4 regions of the Massilibacterium senegalense genome follow, and region 2 is predicted to be linked to each of the others. Evidence: riboswitches for the same ligand, from Rfam matches in the RefSeq annotation. Region 2 holds a riboswitch; each other region holds the start of a gene.
What was found. Region 2 has a riboswitch for cobalamin ahead of BN1372_RS06660 (energy-coupling factor ABC transporter permease). Riboswitches for the same ligand answer to the same signal wherever they lie in the genome.
Positions count from the first base shown of each region.

Region 1: linked by a shared signal. The riboswitch ahead of metE (5-methyltetrahydropteroyltriglutamate--homocysteine S-methyltransferase) and the one ahead of BN1372_RS06660 (energy-coupling factor ABC transporter permease) in region 2 are both predicted to bind cobalamin.
Region 3: linked by a shared signal. The riboswitch ahead of BN1372_RS02620 (GNAT family N-acetyltransferase) and the one ahead of BN1372_RS06660 (energy-coupling factor ABC transporter permease) in region 2 are both predicted to bind cobalamin.
Region 4: linked by a shared signal. The riboswitch ahead of BN1372_RS10880 (hypothetical protein) and the one ahead of BN1372_RS06660 (energy-coupling factor ABC transporter permease) in region 2 are both predicted to bind cobalamin.

Region 1 covers NZ_LN831785.1:392,850-397,355, reverse strand. Annotated here, with positions in the region: gene BN1372_RS02765 (nitroreductase family protein) at 1-123, shown strand, start outside; gene BN1372_RS02760 (superoxide dismutase family protein) at 537-1,061, opposite strand; cobalamin riboswitch at 1,211-1,403, shown strand; gene metE (5-methyltetrahydropteroyltriglutamate--homocysteine S-methyltransferase) at 1,540-3,813, shown strand; gene BN1372_RS02750 (hypothetical protein) at 3,855-4,043, shown strand; gene BN1372_RS02745 (HEAT repeat domain-containing protein) at 4,322-4,506, shown strand, end outside.
Region 2 covers NZ_LN831786.1:652,748-657,253, forward strand. Annotated here, with positions in the region: gene BN1372_RS06650 (ATP-binding cassette domain-containing protein) at 1-796, shown strand, start outside; gene BN1372_RS06655 (hypothetical protein) at 1,158-1,517, shown strand; cobalamin riboswitch at 1,667-1,852, shown strand; gene BN1372_RS06660 (energy-coupling factor ABC transporter permease) at 2,026-2,784, shown strand; gene BN1372_RS06665 (energy-coupling factor ABC transporter substrate-binding protein) at 2,781-3,068, shown strand; gene cbiQ (cobalt ECF transporter T component CbiQ) at 3,074-3,841, shown strand; gene BN1372_RS06675 (energy-coupling factor ABC transporter ATP-binding protein) at 3,855-4,506, shown strand, end outside.
Region 3 covers NZ_LN831785.1:369,170-373,675, reverse strand. Annotated here, with positions in the region: gene BN1372_RS02630 (ABC transporter ATP-binding protein) at 1-1,259, opposite strand, end outside; gene BN1372_RS02625 (DUF4003 family protein) at 1,427-2,422, shown strand; cobalamin riboswitch at 2,489-2,676, shown strand; gene BN1372_RS02620 (GNAT family N-acetyltransferase) at 2,771-3,346, shown strand; gene BN1372_RS02615 (DinB family protein) at 3,388-3,855, opposite strand; gene BN1372_RS02610 (helix-turn-helix domain-containing protein) at 4,082-4,506, shown strand, end outside.
Region 4 covers NZ_LN831786.1:1,512,307-1,516,812, reverse strand. Annotated here, with positions in the region: gene BN1372_RS10885 (hypothetical protein) at 1-702, opposite strand, end outside; cobalamin riboswitch at 860-1,051, shown strand; gene BN1372_RS10880 (hypothetical protein) at 1,082-1,324, shown strand; gene BN1372_RS10875 (MFS transporter) at 1,362-2,555, opposite strand; gene BN1372_RS15700 (hypothetical protein) at 2,679-2,813, opposite strand; gene BN1372_RS10870 (permease) at 2,836-3,717, opposite strand; gene BN1372_RS10865 (ArsR/SmtB family transcription factor) at 3,873-4,157, opposite strand; gene BN1372_RS10860 (NfeD family protein) at 4,407-4,506, shown strand, end outside.

The DNA.
Region 1 (4,506 bases), on a different contig from region 2:
TTTCAAATAGAAGAGCCATTTATTCCTGTTTTGATGATTGCAATTGGCAAACAACCGGAACGGTATAATCGTTTTAAACGACCTCCTCGGAAAAAAGTAGAGGAGATAGTAGAGTATATTTGAACAAAGCTCTTCTTGTTTTCTCTTTCTTTTGTTTAGGTTAGTTGGTAAAGATATAAAACAAATGCCATTTACATATATTTTAAAAGAGTTGCTGGATGAATCCTTTGTTAGTATATCTTTTTTGTGAAAGGGTATAAGGTGGAAAAGTTGATAAATTATATCTAATAGTAAGGGGTGAAACTATTCCTATTGTGGATAAGGATTTTACCGGAAATAGGTAAGTAAAGACACAGGTAAAAAGATAATGCTATGTATGATTGTTTGTGAAAAATAGACTAGAAAATAAAAGAGGGAAAGTGTGAAAATCCAATCGATTGGATTATTCGTAAAATATTATATTAAAATAGAGAATAAGAAGAGGGAGATAATCTAAAGTCTACACTTTTTTAAAAAATATAAAAGCAGAATCCCGCTTACATAAGTGGTTGAATGACACCGCATGCTAACCGCTTGCCAGCATTTCCAGCAGGCTGACTTTTGTAATCATCCGGGCCTTGATGAATAATAATCGATTTTCCGATAATATCGTTTATTTTGAATTTATTTGTAAAAAATCGCATTTGACTATACCCATTGTTTGAAAATAATACTGGGAAATCACCAGCGTGATTGCCATGTGGTTGTTTGGTCGGGTTCCAGTGCCCACCTGCTGCTTGAAAAGGATCTTGTTTGTTCCCGATGGAGCAGTCGCCAAGTTCGTGAATATGGAATCCATGTGGACCGATTTGGGGGCTCTTTTTTGTAGCAGGTTGATACTTTGGTAGACCTGTTACTTCCACATACACTTCTGTTCCATAAGGATGATTGAAAAAAAGAACAATGCCTTGTAAATGAGGTGCGAGTGAGCTAGTGATTAATTTAGCATAGGCTTGATTTTGTCCAGTATGAATAGAGTGTGAAGCACGCATAGATGATACGTAAGGATAATACATATACATTTTCATTCCTCCTACCATTTTCTTTATGCCCATAGTATATGCACCTAATATATAATGGTGTTATTTCAGAATTTTTAAAAAATAATCTTGACAATCTTATTTTCTTCCGATAGAGTTTTATTAAAGTTTGACAAAACTTTTACAACAATCAAATATCGTTGGGAACAGGTACTTTGAATTGACATGATTCAAAGTTTAAAGGGGAATCCGGTGTAAATCCGGAGCGGTCCCGCCACTGTAATAGAAGAGTCATAATCTATACGTCACTGGTATTGTTTACTGGGAAGACCGATTATGATGATGACACTAAGCCAGGATACCTGCCTGTTCTAACAGCACTGTTTGGAAAACCTACGGGAGATAGGGAGGTGTTAAAAATATTGAGTAAATAATCAGGATATTTTTGCCTACTTTTCGTGGTAAAAATATCCTTTTTTATTTTTAGGGAGGAATACGATTTATGGGAGGGGTATAGATAGTGGTACAAACGAGTAATCTTGGTTATCCTCGCATCGGCGATTATCGAGAATGGAAAAAGACGCTCGAGTCCTTTTGGGCAAACGAAATAAATGAAGTGCAATTTCTAAAACAAATGAAAGACATTCGTCTTTATCACTTACAAAAACAAAAAGAAAAACAAGTTGACATTATTCCAGTTGGTGATTTTACATTTTATGATCATGTGTTAGATACAGCGGTTATGTTTGGATTAGTCCCGGATCGATTTCAGTATCAAGGGAATGCAGTATCTTTATCGACATACTTTGCGATAGCGCGTGGCAATCAAGAAGCACAAGCAAGCGAAATGACGAAATGGTTTAATACTAATTACCATTACATCGTGCCGGAATGGTCAGGTCAAATACCGACTTTGACAGAAAATAAACCGTTAAAGGCGTATCTTGAAGCAAAAGAAGAAGTAGGTATAGAAGGAAAACCTGTTTTGCTTGGTCCTTTTACATTTTTAAAATGCTCCAAAGGTTATGAACAAAATCAATTCGAAGATCTATCAAAAGCACTCCTTTCACCATATAAACAGCTTTTATTAGAACTACAAGAAGCCGGAGTAAAATGGGTACAAATCGATGAACCATCGCTCGTAACGAGTATTTCAGACGATGAGATGAAACTAGTCGCACGCATCTATCGTGAATTAACGCAAGAATTACCGAATCTTTCGATTATGTTGCAAACGTATTTCGAAGCGGTTACTCATTATGAAGCAGTGATAGGTTTACCTGTACAAGGAATCGGATTAGACTTTGTCGCAGGGTATGAAGAAAACATGCAAAATGTAGAGAAATTTGGATTTCCAAAGGATAAAGTGCTTGGAGTCGGTATCATAGACGGTAGAAATATTTGGAAGGAAAACTTGCTTTCTGTACAAGTAAAGTTGGAGAAATTATCAGCAATGGTCCCTAGTGAGCGGCAATGGCTTCAACCTTCTTGTAGTTTGCAACATGTACCTGTAAGTGTAAAGTACGAAGATTCGCTTCATCCGTTATTAAAACAAGCACTAGCTTTTGGTGATGAAAAACTTGAAGAACTACAAGAAATAAAACAATTTATGACAGCAGCCGTAAGTGATAAAGAAACGATAATGCAAACTAATCAAGACATTTTCACACAATTAGCATCATCCGAATGGCGCACACCTGTAGATGATAAGCCCGAAGACATACGTACAAAAAGAAGTCTTCCATTCCAGGAAAGACGCGTCGCACAAGAGGAAAAATGGCAATTACCGTTCCTTCCGACGACAACAATCGGAAGCTTTCCACAAACGACAGATATTCGACGTATTCGCAGAAAATGGCGTAACGGAGAATTAGGAGACATGGAGTACGAACAAGTAATCAAGCAAAAAATCAAAGAATGGATCGATATCCAAGAAGAGATTGGATTAGATGTACTTGTTCATGGTGAATTTGAACGAACCGATATGGTTGAATTTTTCGGTGAAAAGTTAGAAGGATTTGCATTTACGAAAAATGGTTGGGTACAATCGTATGGCTCACGTTGCGTAAAACCTCCTCTCATTTACGGAAATGTGAACTTTATTCAACCGATGACCGTAAAAGAAACGGTATATGCACAATCTTTAACGGAAAAGCCAGTCAAAGGAATGATTACAGGACCAGTTACGATATTAAATTGGTCGTTTGTACGAAATGACGTACCTCGCCATGAAGTAGCGTATCAAATCGCAAAAGCACTCATTCAAGAAGTACAAGAATTGGAAAAATTGGGAATTGAAATGATTCAGGTAGATGAACCTGCGTTACGAGAAGGATTACCGCTTAAAGTAGAAAAATGGCAGGAATATTTAACGTGGGCAGTGAGAGCGTTTCGTCTTGCCACATCGGATGTGTTAGACACGACGCAAATTCATACCCATATGTGCTACAGTGAATTCAGGGATATTATCGATGCGATTAAAGCATTAGATGCCGATGTGATTTCGATTGAAACATCACGTAGCCACGGAGAATTAATTTATGACTTTGAACAAAATATTTATGATAAAGGGATTGGCTTAGGTGTTTATGATATTCATAGCCCACGTGTTCCTTCTGAAGAAGAGATGCGTAAAGTCATTCAAAGAGCTTTGTCTGTTCTTCCGAATGATTTATTTTGGGTCAATCCAGATTGCGGGTTGAAAACAAGACGGGAAGAAGAAACGATTTTAGCACTGAAAAACATGGTGCAAGCCGCAAAACAAGTACGGAAAGCACAAACTGTATCCAATTGATATTGTAATCTTCCCATCGTGTAGGGAAGGAGAGGTGAAAAATGAGAAACGAAATTGTCTATTTTTTAACAAATGTTCAGGATGAACTAGTCATGACAAGCGTGATCGAAAACCTCGATTTTCAAGGATTAACAATGTTATTTCATTATTTACAAAGTACGGAAAAACAGACGGAACAAAAGTGGTTGAATGTTTTTCATAAAACGATCGAAAAACGAATTTGCTCGTAAGACAAGTAAATTCAACTATATTCATGTTTTACTACCCTTATGCAAGATGAATAATCCTATAGTTACCATGCCTCGCATGTTTTGCTTCTTTCTTCGAATAATGTGACGGCATTCATTGAGTAAAAAATAAAATGGTGGTCGAGCCTTTCAAATCAATTTGAAAGTGTTCGGCTTTTTTTTTCAAAAAAAAAGGAATAGTCATGGTGTAGTGGAATAGAATGGAATGATATGGTACGTTGTAAAGAGAAAAAAATGATTCAATTGAGCGGAGGTATCCTATGTTTTGGGATAATCAGGAAAGCGAACAAATAATCAAACAATCTGGGGAAAAAGTGATACCGGTGTTAATTGAGTTACTAACAAAGTCAGAGGATGTAGACACGCAAAAAAAAGTGATGACGATTTTAGGGGAGTTTGGCGAAGTGGCAAAAAGTTCGGTTCCTACGTTAATGAATTATTTACA
Region 2 (4,506 bases):
ATTATGGAAATACCCTGTCGCAAAGGAAGTTATTTTTTCATTAGAAAAATGTATCGAACGAAATAAACTGCCAAAAAATGTAACTGAAATGATTAATTTGAAATACCAGCATGAAAAGGTATGCTGTACGTACTTAAAGAAAGCAAAAGAAATTCATTTTCAAAAAGAACATATTTACCGTACTTCTCTCGATTTTCAAAAGGCTGATTCTTTAGCTGATTCATTAATTAAAGAGGTATTTTTAGAAAAAGTAGAAGCGACAAATCAAGAAGTGAAGCAGCGTTTTTTTGGTACTTTTACTGCAAAGGGGCCGATTAATTTTCTTGATTCTATTACGAAAACAGTGAAGCAACGCTATATCATTCATGGACGATCTGGTAGTGGAAAATCAACGTTAATGAAAAAAATCGTGCAAGCAGCTCGTGATAGAAAAGAAAGTGTAACGATATATCCGTGTTCTTTCGATCCGAAAAGCTTAGATATGGTTGTTTTAGAAGACCGGTTGATCGCTTTTATCGACGGAACTTCCCCTCATCCGTTATCAAAAAGCAGAGAAGGTGATGTTATTGTCGATACGTTTGAATGTTGTATGGATGCTTCGGTGGAAAAAGAATATCAAGCAGATATAGACAATGTCACAAATGAATATAAAAAAATGATAGCTCTAGCTAGACATCAATTAGAGTTAGCTGTAGAATTGCAAAGAAAAATAGATGAGTCATATGAACAAGCACTTATTGAATATCGTTATGAAAATGTTAAAAACATGTTAAATTTATCTTTTATTAACGGGTAGGATAACCCCATTTCAAAATGTTAAGGTAAGACCGAAAAATAGTTAAATGGGGAATCAAACTTCCTGTATCCAACTACGATGGGCTAACGACTTCAGTAGCTGGATGGTTCTATGAAAAAATCACTCATCCCACCATCTATCCTATGCTTGTCGTCCATGAACGAGCGCCCTCTGCTTTTTTGAGTGCATCTAATCATCAATGAGGGAAGTGCGAAAACTCTTATTGATGGAAGATGTTTTTATTGCAAATTGAGTATATACCCTTCATTCATTAAAATAATGTTAATTTTATGTAAATCCACTCAATTTTTTGACGAAATACGGTAATATAATGGTAGAAAATCTTGAATGGAGGGTAAAAATGGCCCATAAAAGTCATAAATATGTCGAATTACGTGCTTATATGCAAATGACTTATGTTGCAAAATATCGTTTGATGAAATTAGCAGATCAAACAATTTTTTATAACCCTATACCATTTTCTACATTTAAAGAAATTTTAAAAGAAAATAAAGTAGTTCGGGAAGAAAATATTCGCTATGTTTCTAAAATGTATCATGAACACCATGGAATAGAAATGAAGTATGGACATAGGGAACTAGAAAAGAAATCATTTTCGATTATCGAACGCGCTTTTGAAATAGGGCTACTGAATAAAAAGGACCTTCTTATCTCAGAGGAAGAATGGTTAGCCTATCAAGACTCTTTCGTTTGTAAATAAACAGCCATTTGTACCAATGGTTGTTTTTTTATGAAAAAAGGTGAAAGAATGATGTTATTTCTCGAAAAAAAAATACTATGCTAGGTGTCGTATATCAAAAATGGAACTAGACAATTAAAATTATAGTTTGATATAATGAACGTTAAGTTCATATCGTTTGTTAATAAGGTGTAACAATTTAATTGTTACATAATAGGGAAGACCGGTGAAAAACCGGCGCGGTCCCGCCACTGTAATTGGTAGCAACCTACACATAGTCACTGTTTCAACAAATGGGAAGACGTAGGGATGTGATGATCAAAAGCCAGGAGACCTGCCTTATTAGTAGACACACCATCGAAACCTACGAGGATAGGGAGGTGTTTTGTTCCGACATTTATCTTGGATTAGTGTGGTTACATGTCCTGAAATTAGTAAAAATAGGAATGGAAACATCTTTCTGTATGGAAAGATGTTTTTTTTATTGGGCGTACAAATGAACGAATTATTATAGAAAAGGAAGAGGAAAATGAAACGATACGGGTTACTATTATTAAAAACCTTACCATTACTTGCGTTGTTTTTTACTGTACCAAAAGCAACATATGCGATGCATATCATGGAAGGATTTTTACCAGTTAAATGGGCCATTTTTTGGTGGGCACTATTTATTCCATTTTTAGTAATTGGCTTACGATCTATTCAAAGAACAATCAAAGAAGATCCCCAATACAAAATGATGCTTGGATTATCAGGGGCATTTGCTTTTATTTTATCTGCATTAAAATTACCATCTGTAACAGGAAGTTGTTCTCATCCAACGGGTGTAGGACTTGGAACAATTCTTTTCGGACCATTTGTCATGAGTGTGATTGGTTTTATTGTGTTAACATTTCAATCGTTATTATTAGCTCACGGTGGCTTAACGACATTAGGTGCAAATGCTTTTTCTATGGCAGTAGTTGGACCATTAGTTACATACGGATTATTTAAATTAGGACAAAAAATGGATTGGTCGTTAGGAATCAACGTGTTTTTAGCTGCAGCACTAGGAAACTTGGCAACATACGTTATGACAAGCTTTCAATTAGCTCTAGCATTCCCAGCAGATGTGGGAGGATTTACAGCTTCTTTAGTGAAATTTATGGGGATTTTTGCTGTTACACAAATTCCGTTAGCGCTAAGTGAAGGTTTATTAACGGTATTCGTTGTGAATCTTCTGAAAAATTATCATGCCAATGAGTTAAAGCAACTGAACGTCGTGGTTGGAGGTGGACAGAAGCAATGAAAAAAAATACATGGTTACTTTTAGGAGTCGTTGCACTCATTTTAATCCCTTTAATTATCAATAGTGGCGCAGAATTTGGTGGTGCAGACGGAGAAGCAAAAGAAGCAATTACCGAAGTACAACCTAACTATGAACCATGGTTCTCTAGTATTTGGGAACCGCCAAGCGGCGAAATTGAAAGTTTACTATTCGCGTTACAAGCAGCGATTGGCGCAGGATTTATTGCTTACTTTTTTGGATATGCAAAAGGAAAGAAAACAGCAAATAAAAATAATGAGGCATAAAGAAAATGATGATGTTTGACAAATATGCTTATATTAATGGATTAAGAAAACAGCATCCTGGAGAAAAAGTGCTGTTTTCTCTATCCTCTCTTTTTTTTCTTATTTCTGCAAGAGATGCGTATGCTTCTATTTTTATTTTTTGTATGATGTCTATTGCAATTATCGTCGTCGCCCGGATTCCGTTTTTCTTTTACGTAAAAAGTTTGTTTTTACCTATTTTCTTTTTACTAATGAGTATCGTTGCAATTATCATTGAATTTTCTAAAGGAATACCAGTTGATGCATTACTATCTCTCCGTATACAGAATTATTCGTTATTTATTACAGAGCAGTCTTTACAACGGGGAACAAATCTTTTTTTAGTATCTTTTGCTTCTGTAAGCTGTTTGTACTTTTTAATTTTATCGACGACTATTTTTGATTTACTTCAGTTATTAAAAAAAATCCATGTTCCAACTATTTTATTAGAGCTATTTATGTATGTGTACCGTTTTATTTTTATTGTTCTTGACCAAAGTGTTGCAATTTTTACCGCACAACAATCAAGGTTAGGATATGCGACGTATCGCAAAAGTTTTCGGTCGCTAGCATTATTAATTGCATCATTGTTTTCAAAGTCTATGATTCAATCACAACAATTTGCATATGCACTTCAAGCAAAAAATGATGATGGGATGCTTAGGCAGATAGAAAAAAAATATCGTTATTCCAAACGATTTTGGTTGTTTTTTATATTTTATGTTCTGGCCCTTTTATGGGTCACGTATAGTTAGGGGTCGTTTGATTGTGAATGAGAGCATTTTACGCTTAGAAGATGTGTCTTTTCAATATCCAGATGGGACAGTTGCGTTAAAAAACATTTCATTGTCATTTCCAAAACATAAAAAAATAGCTATTCTTGGCAATAACGGTTGTGGGAAATCGACATTAATGCTTCATTTGAATGGGATATTTAAACCAACGAAAGGGACTGTTTATTTTGATAAAACACCATTTTCCTATCGAAAAAAAGACATAGAGTACATCCGAAAGCAGGTGGGGATTGTGTTTCAAAATCCTGATATGCAACTTTTTTCTACAGATGTATATCAAGATATCGCTTTTGGAGCATTGAATATTTGGAAAAATGCAAAGCAAGCAAAACCTTTTATCGAAAAAGCCATTCAACAGATGAAAGTAGAACCATTTCTTGAAAAACCGGTTCATTTTTTAAGCTATGGACAAAAAAAGCGAGTAGCGTTAGCTGGCGTATTAGCGATGGATCCAGAAGTGGTCGTGTTAGATGAACCGACAGCTGGACTAGATCCGTTTTACATTCGATTGATGATTGAATCATTAGAATCTATTTATAATGCGGGAAAAACGATTATTTTATCTACACATGACATTGACTTTGCCTATGAATGGGCAGATATTTTTATTGTGATGTCGGAAGGAA
Region 3 (4,506 bases), on a different contig from region 2:
GTGAAAAGGATTGCTTTTTGTGGAACATAGCCAATTTTTTGCCGTAGCGTTTGTTGGGACAAGTTTTTCACATTGATCCCATTTATTAAAACGTCCCCCTCACTTGGATCGTAGAATCGAGGGATTAGTTGTAATAAGGTCGTTTTTCCATCTCCTGTTCCTCCAATAATGGCAGTCGTTTCTCCGCGCTTTGCGGTAAAAGAAAGATTCAAAAGCGCTGGTTTTTCCGCCCCTGGATAATAAAATGTTACATTGGAAAATGTCATGGATTGTATCGAGTCTTCTATCGTTGTTATTTTCTCTTTGTCTGTAATGGTAGGTGTTAACTGAAGGACTTCATTGATCCGTTTAGCTGAAACCGTTGCGCGGGGAATCATGACGAAAATAACAGTAAACATAACAAAGGAAAACATAATTTGCATCGCATATTGAATAAAAGCCATTAAACTTCCGACTTGCATCTGTTCATTCTCAATTTGTATACTCCCGAATAAAAGAATCGCGACAATCGATAAATTGAAAATAAGCATCATAATAGGCATTAAACTTGTAACAATACGATTTACTTTAATCGCTGTATTCCTCATATCTTGACTCGCTGCATCAAACCGGTTCGTTTCATCATTCATTCGACCGAAAGCACGAACAACACGAATCCCGGTTAAATTTTCTCGTAAAATTAAACTAAGATGATCTAGTTTTTGTTGAAGTGTTTGGAAAAGGGGCATCCCTTTTTTCGTAATGAAATAAATGATTGTCACAATAAGTGGGACGATAAAAAGAAAAATCATGGATAGTTTTGTATCTTGAGAGATTGCCATCACAATTCCTCCAATAAACATTAACGGGGAAAGGACCATCATTCGCAACCCCATCGATATAAACTGCTGCACTTGTTGAACATCATTCGTTGTTCGGGTGATAAAAGAAGACGTGCCGATTTGATCGAATTCTTGAATCGAAAAGTTCGTCACTTTCGAAAAAACTTCCCTTCGTAAATCTCGACCGAAGCTAGTCGCCACTTTTACAGCAAAATAGTTAGCTCCAATCGCACACACGACCCCAATAGCAGCTACTAAAAGCATTATGCCTCCTATACTCCAAATATACGGTATATCCCCATTCACAATTCCTTTATCGACAATTCGTGCCATGAATGTTGGAAGTAATAAATCAGAAAAAGTCCTTAAAAATAAAAGGACTAAGACGAAAAAGATAAAAAGACGATATGGTTTTAAATATGGAAAAAGTTTAAGCATACATAATCTTCTCCGTTCCTATCACTTTTTAATAGAAAATATGATGTGTACATATAAATAAGGTTAACTCATTATAATTTTTAATTAAAATAAGTGTCAATGAATACAGTCTTTCGATTGTTTTACGGAGTAGGGATAGGGAAATGGATAGTAAGGAGGTCGAATAAATGTCTATATCATTATATAAACAAAAAACAGATCAATTTTTATCCGATTATAACATGTTACATGAGCAGCTCAGTTTTTCCATAGATAAAAAAGTGAAGATGATGATTGCGGCGCAGTTTATGCAACAAGATATCCCATTCAAAGCAGAGCCTTTTTTTGCGTTTGCAAACAAAATAAAAAAGGAATCTTCTTTTTTCTCCACCATGCGTTCTGCATTTCGTTATACGATTGCGGGATTGTTAAGGACAAAATTTGATGATCCAGATGCTGCTTTTAAAAAATTAAAAGAACAGTATCAAACATTATATGAAGTAGGTTTTTCGAAAGGAAACTTTTTATATTTGGCAGCGTATGTGTTATTGATTCAAGAAGAAGAGACAGAAAAGAGTAACAAGTCTGTGGCTAAAAGAGCGATGGAAATATATAAAGAAATGAAAAAACGGCATTTTTTCCTTACAACTCAAGATGATTATCCATTAGCTGTGTTAGTAGCGTTATCGGAGAAAAGTATTCCTTCTCTTTTAGATGAGATGGAGTTTTATTACCAGTCGTTAAACAAATATGGTTTTTCGAAAGGAAATGAATTGCAAACACTTTCGCATATTTTAACGAAAGGATCGACTGAATCTGCACAGGCAATCGTGAAAGACACGGTAGATTGGTTTAATGTCCTACAGAGAAAGGAAATCGCGTTAAAAAGGATGCATTACCCCTCTCTAGGTCTTTTAGCGTTAGTAAGCCCGCAACAAGAAAACGTTGGGGATGTGGTTGCTTTATACGAGGCATTAAAAAAAGAAAAAATATTTCGTTTTTCACGTGATATGGTGTTGTTGATTGCCATTCCAATAATCATTTCAGAAAAAATCAAAGATAACAACATCCTAGACATCGGTTTAACAACGACGATTGAAGCAATCATTCAAGCGCAACAAGTAGCGATGATTGCAGCGGCATACTCCGCAGCTGCAGCATCTTCCGCTTCAAGTAGTAATTAATATTGGAAAAAATATCAATTTTGTCATATTTTTGTTACAATAAAAAGTGAACGATATCATTTATAAAAAACTGTTAAAAAATAAGGTGTACCGCTTTCGTAAAGCGGTTATTTAAAAGGGAAGATTGGTGAAACTCCAACACGGTCCCGCCACTGTAATAGGGAGCACGCTGCAAAAAGTCACTGTGAAAATGGGAAGACGCAGACGTTGTGATGACCTTAAGTCAGGATACCTGCCTTATTTTTATGTATTCGTTCCTACGAGGATAGGGAGGTGTAGTGCAATCGCATTGTTCTGTTTGCGTGCAAAAGAAGTGTTTTTTTTGTTGTTTCAAGAAAGGATGAGAAGATGAATTGTTGGTATGAAAGCAGAAAAGATCAAGTGAAAGAAAAGCTCATTCATTATTCCTTTCATCCAGATTTGCAACAATTTCGTGAGGCGAGTGAGCAACAAAAGGTTTTTCAAATGGTTTTAGAAAAAGAAGAAACACAATTAGCCATTGCCTTTTCTGATTCTCATATTGTTGGTTACGCTATTTTGGTAGCTCCAGATAAAAATGAACGTTGGTCGACTTATTCGTTTATTCGTGAATTAGGTGCATTAGAAGTGATTCCAGCGTATCGAGAAAAAGGAGTCGCAACCCAGTTATTACACAATTTATTTTCAGATGAAGCGGTAGAAGCCTCCATTGTTATCGCGTTAGAATATTATTGGCATTGGGATGTATCTAACCACATGATTTCTGTGTACAAGTATAAAGAAATGTTGCGGCATGTCTTATCTCATGTATATTTTGAAGAAGTAAAAACAGATGAAGAAGATATTGCGATTAATCCTGTTAATTTCATGATGGCTCGTATGGGGAAATTTATTACTTTTAAACAAAAGGAACAATTTTTTCATCTAGCTTATCCGTATCATTAAAGCCACAATCTCACTTTTAAGGTGGGATTGTGGCTTTTGTATTATTTATCTATTGTTGCAATTTTGATGTGAGAAGAAATGATACCTAAATGCAATCCTTCGTGGAAAATGGAAAAGGAAAGAATATCGTGAATGGTTTTGATGGTGAGTGGGCCGATAGAAATAGGTTGTGCAATTTTTTCATCTAATCGCCCGTCAAAATGTTGCTTGATCCGCTCTATTTGTGTTTGGAGTTGATGGATGATTTCTTCTGATGAAGGTGCTGTTTCTGTCCATTCGGATGGTTTTGTGCCAGGTGCAAAAAAGGTAACATAGGACGGAGCGGTACTTTCATAAGATGAATCTGCTTTTTGCAACATGGATTCTACTGTTGCAAAAATATGTCCTGCATTCCAACGAATAGTGTTTGGAAATCCACTCGGTTGTTTATCCCACATTTCCTTTTCAACTTTTTGTAATGTTTTCACGCTAGCCGTACGCGTAAAGACGAATTGTTCCCAAATAGCCATATGTAATCCCCCTTTTTTTAAAAAAACTTTTTGTCGTGATTCGCTTGTTTGAAAGCGAATAATCCATGTTTTTCACTTATTTTCAGTATATCACTAAATTAGTATTGTAGACTTCCCAAAATCATGTATAATATTCTGAGTGTATTTTAGTAAACATAAAGTTTATTTTTATAAAACTTTCATTACTGTTAGTTTACTAAGTATAAACATGATTAGGGGTCATAGTATGCAAATTGGAAAAAAAATTAAAAATTTGCGTTTAAAAAAAAGATTAACCCAAGAAGAACTTGGAGAACGCACAGATTTAACAAAAGGATATATTTCTCAGTTAGAACGTGATTTAAGTTCACCATCTATCGATACTTTTTTTTCGATTCTTGAAGTGTTGGGCTGTTCGCCAAAGGCATTTTTCGATGATGAAGAAAACGAACAAAAAGTGGTGTATACAGAAGAAGACCAAACGGATTTTATGGATGAAGAATTAGGGTATTGTATTCAGTGGTTAGTACCAGAATCAAATGAAAAAGAAATGGAACCTATTTTACTCCATTTAGAAGAACAAGGTGAATTTAAAAAGTTTGAACCATCATTATCGGAGACGTTTGCTTATGTTTTAAGCGGACGGATTGTTGTGCATCTTGGTCGTCATTC
Region 4 (4,506 bases), 860 kb from region 2:
AGAACCTGCATGCATAGCGACGGATTGAACTCCTTCTGTAATGCCAAACGTATCTTGTGAGGGAGCAATCAGTGTAGCGTTCACATTTCCAATTGCATTGTAACGGAACTTAATTCCAAAGTTTTCGGAAAGCCAATCTTTGCTTTCTAATTCTTGCATTGCAAACGACATTTTCTCATCTGTATTCATTCCTTTAGATGGATCTTCAAATGCTCCCCTTCGATAGCCATTCATTATTTCAGAAGAATCCCAGCGATTTTTATTCCGGTCTGCATTGTAATGATCGGAAACAAAAAAGATACTTCCGCCATTCTCAACAAATTGAAGCATCGCATCTTGTTCTGTTTTTTTAAATGGAATATTTGCTTCAGGAATGACAAATACATCATATGCCTTTAAATCATCGTATGTAAAAGGTACTGTTTTTCGCAGTTCTTTTACATAATACCCTTCTTGTGAAATGGCATTGGCAAAATCAGAAAAGGCCCCGTCTATTACCCAGTCGGCAGCTCCAGCAGTTTGACCGTGTGAATTGTCAAACAACACATTCATTCCATTCGGATTTGCTGGGAAAATTTCAGGAACCGGATCTGTTGGACCTTCGGCATTCGCGTTATTTGTGCCAACCAATGCTGGTGCAAGACTAAAAAATAGAACAATGGAGAGCAACGTTTTTAATAAAAATGGTGTGCTCTTTTTCATACACAATCCCTCCCATATTTCCGCCTTTTAAACAATTACTTCCTTATCCATTGTAGGGAATAAATATAAGTATAAGGTTAAGTATTTGTAAAGTTTGTATAAAATTTAAAAAGAAAAATACACAAGGAAGTACATGTTGTGTGATATACTAAACATAATTGGATAAGTGGAGATTGGTAATTGTACATACCGTACAATTTTAAAAGGGAAGTTCGGTGCAAATCCGACGCGGTCCCGCCACTGTAAGTGTAATCATTCATACAAAAAACCACTGTCATACTATGTGATGGGAAGGAGTATGAATGAAGTGATCACAAGTCAGGAGACCTGCCAAACTCGACACACCCAAAATCCTACGGAGTATAGGAGGTGTATGGCGATGCATATGCACAAAGATTTTCGCCGCAATTCTACACGCGTTGATGTGATGACAGTTGAATGTAAATTGCGCGAAATTTTGATGAATAGCTTTGTTGATGCGAAAAGCGCTTCATTGCAGTATTCATTAGATGAACTTGTTTGTTTATTGATCGAACAAGTAGAGGATGAAGCGGTTAAACGAGTGCGACTTCGTATGTTAAATGAAGCATTTCAAAATGTACGCAAAGAATTGATTGGGTAAAACAAAAGGCTATCTTTCCGCAGATAGCCTTTTTTAGTTAACCTGTATATTTTGTTTCTTTTCCGAGGAATAAAACAGCAAGAACACCGATAAAAATGGAAATAGCAAAAATACTAAAAATCGATCCAATCGACATGTTTGCTGCTACTAAATAACCGACCATGAGCGGTCCGAAAATACCGCCAATTCGTCCGAACGAAGCAGCCATTCCTGCACCTGTTCCGCGAATGTGTGCGGGATATTGTTCAGGTGTGTAAGCATACATCGCACCCCATGCACCTAAGTTAAAGAAGGAGAGCAAAATACCAGAAGTCATCAACATCGTTAAGGTGTCGGCATTTCCGAAAAAGTACGCACTAACTGCGGTTCCAATCAAATATGTTACAAGTACAAACTTACGACCGAATTTTTCAATAAACCAAGCAGCAGTAAAGTAACCTGGTAGTTGAGCAAGCGTCATAATGAGGACATATTGGAAACTTTTAATCATCGCAAATCCTTTTAACACCATGACAGAAGGAAGCCATAAAAACATGCCATAGTAGGAAAATACAACACTAAACCATAATAGCCATAACATCGTTGTTCGTTGGATATATGGTTTTGTCCAAACACTTTTTACATTTTGCCACACGCTTATTTTTTCTGTTTTTGGTTGCTTTGGCATCGTATCTGGTAATTTTAATCGAAGGACAACAGCATAAAGAGCAGGAATCGCTGTTAATAGTAAAGCAACCCGCCAGCCGTAAGTTGGAATAATAAAGTAGGCAATAATCGCTGCCACAATCCATCCTAATGCCCAGAAACTTTCTAAAAGTACGACAACTTGTCCACGTTTTTTTGGATGAACACTTTCACTAACATAAGTAGAAGCAACGGGTAACTCCCCACCTAATCCAGCACCAATTAAAAAGCGAAATACTAAAAAGATTGCTAACGTTGTACTCAGAGCGGAAAAACCACTTGCTAATGAAAAGAGTAATAATGTAATGATAAAGACATGTTTACGACCGATTTTATCGGCCATTGCTCCGAAAGCAAATGCCCCGACTGCCATCCCGATGGAATTAATACTTCCAATCCATCCGATTTGTTCTGGTGTTAAATTCCAATCTTCTTTTAATGCGGCGTTAATAAATGATAACAACCCAACATCCATTGCGTCAAACAACCAAGCGAGTCCGGCGATAGATAGTAATTTCCTAGTTGATAACGGTTGCTGTGACCCCATTTTTTTCGTCACATGAGTCATCTCCTTATTTTCATAATCATACTCTTTTAAATATTTACGAAAAGTATACAGATGTCAAGACAAAATAAAACCTATAGTTTCTCAAAACTATAGGTTTTGTACTTACTTAGTTTTATTCTTTTCTTCGGATTTATTCGATTCTTCATTCACTTCTTCGATGACAACGTTACAACAGCATTCCTTTTTTTTTGGTTTTAATTGTCCGAAAAAACCTTTTAATCCTTTTTTTTCACCCATTTTGTCACCTCCTTTAACAGTCTTATAACATGTATTGCACGAAAAGGCCGCTCAAAATGGCAATCAATAAAACAGAAACCATAAAAATGAAGACAAGTTTTCGTTTGAACAATTTACTTAGTAAAATCATTTCTGGAATACTAGCACCAGCACCACCAACAATTAAAGCTAAAATAGAGCCAATTCCCATTCCTTTTGTTAAAAGCGCACTACTAATAGGAATAATTGCTTCCACACGAATGTACATTGGAATCCCGATAAGTGCAGCGATTGGAATTGTCCACCAATGTTCCCCGCTAGCATATTTTATGATGAAACTCTCCGGAATAAAGTTATGAATAGCAGCCCCGATAAAGACTCCTAGTAAGATATATGGTAAAAGTGGATAAAAAAATCCCCAAGCATCAGCTAAAGCGAGTTTCCATTTCGGAAGATCGGTATTTTCTTCTTTTTCTCCACGATGAACTCGAACTTTTTTTACCTCTTTTTCAAAACCTAGCTTTTCCCAAGTGAATCCTGTCAGAATGGCGAAGAAAAACATCATAATAAAATAAACGATTGTAAATTTTACTCCAATCAAACTAATAAACAAAATAAGGATAACCGGATTAAGGAGCGGCGAAGCAATTAAATATGCAATAGATGGACCAAAGGGTGCCCTTGATGATAAAAGTCCTGCTAAAATTGGAATGGTAGAGCAAGAACAAAAGGGCGTTAATGCTCCAAATAAAGCTCCGTATACATAACTTAGCCACCGTTTTGGACGATGAAGTACTTGTTCTATTTTTTCTGGCGTTACTTTTCTTTGTAAAAAACTTACGAGAAAACTAATAAAAATAAATAATCCAATCAGTTCGATGAAAAGTGTTAAAAATGTTTTACTGAAGGTTAAAAAAGTATCCATTGTTTCCCCCTAATTTAAAGAAATCTTCCCTTACACATAGTTATATACACTGTTTCCCCAACAACTGTTTGTAGGTGTCGCCTTCCTATTTTGAATGGGGATCTTGCTTCACGTTAATGAGGGATTAAAAATTGATTGATAAAGTCAATGAAAAGTTACATTTTCAACAGGTTAGATGATAAGACGCTCGTTAATACATCTTTATTAAGCGAATAATAATTCCACGTACCTTGTTGAGATTTTGTAATTAAATTTGCATCTAATAAAATTTTCAGATGATACGATAGTTTAGATTGTGATAAAGAAAATAAATGAATAAATTCACAAACACAAACCTTATCTTTTTGAGATAAGATATCAATAATAGCTAACCGTTTTTCGTCACCTAATGCTTTAAAAATAGGGTGACAAGCAGTAAGAGAGAGAGAAGGTTGGTACATAATTTTTCTTGCTCCTTCCTTATATCAAAAAAAATTGATGTAAGAAAAGCATACCATAATAATAAGTTCATAAACAACAGCACAATTTTCTTAAGGAAAAAAAACATATCGTGGTTTCAAATACAAGGTGGTAAAAGGTACGTAAATAATTGGTTGAAACTATTTCTTCTTCTATTTCGTATTTATTAATAAAGGTGTTCTTATTGTGGAAAACAGGGAATAACTCATTATAAAGAGAGGAGGTTTTATATGTATCTGTGGATAGGAATCTTTATTCTTTCTTTGCTCGTTGAATTGATGACTGTCTCGTTAATTTCTATTTGGTTTAGTATAGGAGCGATTGTCGCTT